DNA from 2 places in the Staphylococcus delphini genome. Region 2 is predicted to be linked to the other one. Evidence: predicted binding sites of a transcription regulator. Region 2 holds the regulator's gene; the other holds the start of a gene.
What was found. Region 2 encodes Rex, which represses fermentation and respiration genes when NADH is low (regulators of the CRP and FNR family bind a similar motif). Its sites were predicted from a motif close to TTGTGAAATATTTCACAA; they were not measured.
Positions count from the first base shown of each region.

Region 1 (3,147 bases), 420 kb from region 2:
TCCTCATCGCGTTACAATTCAATTTAAATCCAATGGCAACAGCGTTAGTGGGCGCAGCAGCGTTTGTAGGTTCAGGGGCCGCTAAAGTGACGCCGGCTGGTTGGCAATTGGTCGGTATTGGTGATTTAATCAATACAATGATTACGGCATCTATTGCAGTGCTCATTGTATTATGGTTGGGTAATCGCTTAGGCAGTTTGAACGTAATTTTATTACCGATTATCGTAGGCGGTGGCGCTGGATTGATTGGTGTTTGGACATTACCTTATGTCAGCAAGATTACATTAGCTATCGGTAGTTTAGTGAATACATTTACGACGTTACAACCCGTGTTGATGGGCGTTTTGATTGCAGTCTTATTTTCATTCATTATTGTTTCCCCAATTTCAACAATCGGCGTTGGCTTAGCGATTGGTATTTCAGGTTTAGCAGCAGGATCAGCAGCGATTGGTGTTGCCGTTGCAGCTGTCGTTCTGTTCATCGGGACATTACGTGTGAATAAAATTGGTGTCCCAATTGCGATTTTACTAGGTGGTATGAAAATGATGATTCCTAACGTTATTCGCTATCCTATTATACTCTTACCGATCGGCATTACAGCAGCCGTAACAGGGGCAGCAGGTGCGTTGCTCGGTATTTCAGGTGTGAAAGAAACAGCGGGATTCGGTATTGTCGGCTTAGTCGGTCCAATTAAAGCGTTAGAATTAATGGATGGCAACGGTATGACCAACTTACTGATTGTCCTTGCGGTATTTTTCGTCATTCCGTTAGTTGTCGGTTTTATTGTCGATTACATTTTGTGGAAAGTTTTAAAATTGTATGACTCTGAGATCTATCGTTTTACTGCAACAGAAGATAATAAATAAAGTTATTGAAAGTGGAGCTGGGAAATTAAGATTCCTCAGCTCCTTTACTATATTTTGTTGTGTATACCAAGGGATGGGGCTTGAAAACTTTTGATGCTATTGATGCAATATTTTTGTTAAACTTGCCCTCCCTATGTCTTGTGGCTTTAGATTGCCTTCATGGCTTCGCGTTCCTAGGGGCTGGCCCTTCAACTAAATTCGGCTTGATTGAAATGAACACTTGATCGATGCCGAATTGGATTTTGGGAGCAGTACAGAAATCTCATGTGTAACAAAGATTTCGTCGTACTGCCCCCGCAAGGCTGACTAGACTTCTCAAAAGTGTATACGTTGAGAAGTCAGACAGCTACTGCGATAAACAGCAACCACTATTAAAGTAAAGAAGCGACCGTCAGCAGTATGCACGCATTCCCTCAGGAGTCTCAGCCTTCTGGGCAATCTTATATTAAACACAGCGAAACTGAGGGCAAGTTTATGAAATCAATAAATCAATAGCATCAATGTTTTATCCATTCATCCTCATTTTCCAACTACTTTAAAATCATTTAATCAGTCAAAAATATATGAATGGATTGAGACTTGAAATTTTTATGTCCCGTCCCCGCTTTTTAATTTTGGGGTGTAAACCTTTAGAAAACATAAGCATTTACGCCTTGATACCGACCAATCAAGTTACCTGAAAATGTATAAAAATAGTTACACAACAAAAAAGTTCTTTTTGAAATTTTTATAGATTGTGACAAAATATTATACAAAATAAAGCGAAATCATGACATTTTATAAAACGCTTTCAATTTTAAGTGATTGTATTCACAATTCTTGGTATACTACTTGTGAAATGATGAACAAACCTAATTGGAGGTAAAGATATGATTAAAGACACTCAAACTACACATAATGCATGGGAAGGTTTTAAAACTGGACGTTGGACACGCCATGTGGACGTTCGTGAATTCATACAATTAAACTTCACAGGTTATCAAGGCGACGACAGTTTTTTAGCCGGTCCAACTGAAGCAACGACGAAATTGTGGGATCAAGTGATGGCGTTATCGAAAGAAGAGCGTGAACGTGGTGGTATTTGGGATATGGATACAAAAGTGCCATCAACTATTTTATCTCATGATGCAGGTTACTTGGATGAATCATTAGAACAAATTGTTGGTGTGCAAACAGACAAACCATTCAAACGTTCGATGCAACCATTTGGCGGTATCCGTATGGCAAAAGCAGCATGTGAAGCGTACGGTTATGAATTAGATAAAGAAACAGAACACATTTTTACAGAGTATCGTAAAACACATAACCAAGGTGTATTCGATGCGTATTCAAAAGAAATGTTAGCATGTCGTAAAGCAGGGATTATTACAGGTTTACCAGATGCTTATGGCCGTGGTCGTATTATTGGAGATTATCGTCGTGTCGCATTATACGGTGTTGATTTCTTAATGGCAGAAAAACAAAAAGACTTCAATGACTTATCATCAACAATGACTGAAGATGTGATTCGTTTACGCGAAGAAGTGTCAGAGCAATATCGTTCATTAAACGAATTAAAACAACTTGGTGAACGTTACGGATTTGATTTAAGTCGTCCAGCTGAAAACTTTAAAGAAGCGGTACAATGGTTATACCTTGCTTATCTTGCTGCAATTAAAGAACAAAACGGAGCCGCAATGAGTCTAGGACGTACATCTACATTCTTAGACATTTATGCAGAACGTGACTTACAAGCAGGTACGATTACTGAAACAGAAGTACAAGAAATCATTGACCACTTCATCATGAAATTACGTTTAGTAAAATTTGCGCGTACACCTGACTACAATGCATTATTCTCAGGTGACCCGACTTGGGTAACAGAATCTATCGGTGGTGTGGGGATTGACGGACGCTCAATGGTAACGAAAAACTCATTCCGTTTCTTACATTCACTCGACAACTTAGGACCAGCACCAGAACCAAACTTGACAGTATTATGGTCAACACGTTTACCTGAAAACTTCAAACGCTACTGTACGAAAATGAGTATTAAAACAAGCTCAATTCAGTACGAAAATGATGACTTAATGCGTGAAAGCTACGGTGACGATTATGGTATTGCATGTTGTGTGTCTGCAATGCGTATCGGTAAACAAATGCAATTCTTCGGTGCACGTGCCAACTTAGCGAAGACATTATTGTATGCGATCAATGGTGGTAAAGACGAAAAATCAGGTGCTCAAGTTGCGCCAAACTTCGCTCCAATTCAATCTGAAATTTTAGATTACGATGAAGTGTA
Region 1 covers NZ_LR134263.1:492,445-495,591, forward strand. Annotated here, with positions in the region: gene EL101_RS02085 (PTS sugar transporter subunit IIC) at 1-866, shown strand, start outside; gene pflB (formate C-acetyltransferase) at 1,736-3,147, shown strand, end outside.
Region 1: a site for Rex is predicted at 1,698-1,715, ahead of pflB (formate C-acetyltransferase). Genes of this name have one in related genera too.

Region 2 (3,147 bases):
TCTTAGTGAGCAATTTCAGTATGTAGTGACGCATGCGTATTTTCCAAAATTATTTTATGGATTATATTGCATTCTTTTTACATATACCATATAATACCTATTTAAATAGTCGGATATAGAAAGGAGTTATTTTGATGTGGACAATAATTAGTGGTTTAACTGTTGGGGTTTTACTCGGTTTCGTGATGCAACGTACACGATTTTGCCTAACAGGAGGCTTTAGAGATATGTATGTGCAAAAAAACAATAAAATGTTCTATGCCTTACTGGTTGCTATTTCAATACAAGCGGTCGGGTTATTTGTTTTAACGTCCTTAGGTGTGTTGACGATACATAATGGTACCTTCCCTATTATCGGCACCATCATTGGATCATTTATTTTTGGTGTAGGTATTGTATTGGCTGGTGGATGTGCAACGGGAACGTGGTATCGTGCTGGTGAAGGCCTTATAGGAAGTTGGATTGCACTAGTGATGTATGGATTGTTTGCTGCGATTTCAAAATTTGGCATTTTATTACCACTGAAAAATGTGGTTAACAGCCAAACTGTCGCTAATGCAGATATTTCTACTTCAACTGGTATACCGAGCTGGGTTTGGACCACCGCTTTAGTAAGTATTACAGTATTTTTAGTCATCAAAACTTTACGTAAGCCAAAACCTAAAGTGATGATTCCGAAATTAAAATCACGTTATACAGGTGTACGTTACTTTTTATTTGAAAAACGTTTCCATCCATTTGTTGCAGCGATTGCAGTAGGACTAATTGCGTTAATCGCTTGGCCGCTGAGTTATTCAACTGGTCGTGAAGGTGGGTTAGGTATTACGACACCTTCTGCACATATCATTCAATTTTTAACTACAGGCGATTTCTCTCTAATCGATTGGGGTGTCTTTCTTGTTTTAGGAATTTTCTTAGGTTCTTATGTTGCTGCGCGTGGTGCAAAAGAGTTTAAATGGCGTCTACCAGATATTAAAACCATTCGTAACAGTGCTATTGGCGGCGCTTTTATGGGGTTTGGTGCAGCAGTCGCTGGAGGTTGCTCTATCGGTAATGGCTTAGTTGCTACAGCAGCACTTTCATGGCAAGGATGGTTAGGTTTAGCTTCAATGATACTAGGGACATGGTTCATGAGTTATTTCTTATTTGTAAAACCATTAAATGCCGCACGACGTCAAACGCAAATTGTTAGTACTTCAGCAAATGCATCTCATTAAATTATTAAAGAAAGGTGATAAAAAATGAAACATGAATTAGGCACTATTGGAATGGTATGCCCTTTCCCATTAATAGAAGCACAAAAGAAAATGGAAGATTTAAATATTGGTGATGAGTTGAAAATAGATTTCGATTGCACACAAGCTACAGAAGCTATACCTCAATGGGCAGCAGAACAAAATTATCCCATTACTGAATTCGAGCAATTAGGTGATGCTTCTTGGACCATTACCGTTCAAAAAGCTTAATGATTGACACACAAAAAAGCAACGCCTACCTTATTCACAAGGACGTTGCTTTTTTGTGTTCTAGTCATTATTAGCAAACGCTCAACTGAGCTATTGTTTATAAGCTCAGTTCGTCAATTTTTATTCTTCCGTTACACCATAATTTTTCATAAAGAAGAGTAGCGATTGGAGTTCAATCCCTAAGTCAATTTGATGTACTTGTACTGATTGTGGCGCGTGAACACGTTTAGGCGTAAAATTCAAGATACCTTTGATACCTGCTTCGACTAATTGATCGGTCACTGCCTGTGCTGCTGATTCAGGTGTCGCAATTATGACAACTTCTAATTCTCCTGAAGCAATGGTTTCTTTAATGTCATCCATCGACTTAATCGTAATATCCCCAACTGTCGTACCGATGATGTCTTCTCTAATGTCAAAGGCTTCTGTAATGGTCATATCATCATGGATTGAAAAGTTATACGAAATTAATGCTGTACCTAAGTGACCGACACCGACGATACCAATTTTGATAATATCTGAATCACTTAATTCTGATTTAAAAAATTCTAATAAACTATCAATATTATAACCGTAACCTTTTTTGCCTAATTCACCAAAATAAGAAAAATCTCGACGTATTGTGGCTGAATCTATATTTAAGCCTTCACTAATGGCTTTTGAATTAACACGATCTTCGCCTTTCGCTTTTAAAGTATTCACAAATCGATAATACAAAGGGAGACGTTTTAAAGTCGCTCTAGGAATTTTGTTCATTGATTTTCCCATTTTGAAGTCCTCCGATATGATTTCTAATGTGTGTGATAGCTTTCACAGTCTGTTTTTTAATTATAACTTAATTTATATAATAAGGAAACATTTAGTATTTGATACATATAGGGTTTGTTGTACAATAAATAAGAACGAAAGGAGTATGCCCTATGATTTTAATGCAGTTAAGTCAGATTACGAAATCGTTTGATGGCGAAGAAATTTTTGAAGGCGTTAATTTTGAAGTGAAAACAGGGGAGCGCATTGGTATCGTAGGTCGAAACGGTGCGGGTAAATCCACATTGATGAAAATTATCGCAGGTGTAGAATCATATGACTCAGGCCACATCTCAAAAATCAAAGGTCTTAAACTCGGCTATTTAACACAACAAATGACTTTAAATACTGAAAATACGGTTTTTGAAGAAATGGCAAAACCTTTTGAACAAGTGAAAGCGCTTGGCAAACGTATGCAAGAAGAAACCGACTGGCTCGCTGCACATGCGGAAGCTTATGAAACGACGGAATATCAAACGCATATCGCAAAATATGAACAATTATCCAATGAATTTGAACAACTCGGAGGCTATCATTATGACAGTAAAATCAAAACTGTGTTGAATGGCCTTGATTTTAGTGAGGCAGATTACGACCGACCTATTAATGATTTTAGTGGCGGTCAAAAAACACGGCTCTCACTCGCACAAATGTTATTGAGTGAACCAGACTTGCTTTTACTCGATGAACCGACAAACCATTTAGACATGGCGACTACAGAATGGTTAGAAGATTATTTGAAATATTTTAAAGGTGCTATCGTCATTATTTCACACGACCGCTTCTTCCTCGATAAAATTGTGACGCAAATTTATGACGTCTCACTAGGCGAAGTGAAACATTATGTCGGCAATTATGCGAAGTTTATCCAGTT
Region 2 covers NZ_LR134263.1:912,237-915,383, reverse strand. Annotated here, with positions in the region: gene EL101_RS04120 (YeeE/YedE family protein) at 132-1,217, shown strand; gene EL101_RS04115 (sulfurtransferase TusA family protein) at 1,242-1,466, shown strand; gene EL101_RS04110 (redox-sensing transcriptional repressor Rex) at 1,587-2,234, opposite strand; gene EL101_RS04105 (ABC-F family ATP-binding cassette domain-containing protein) at 2,387-3,147, shown strand, end outside.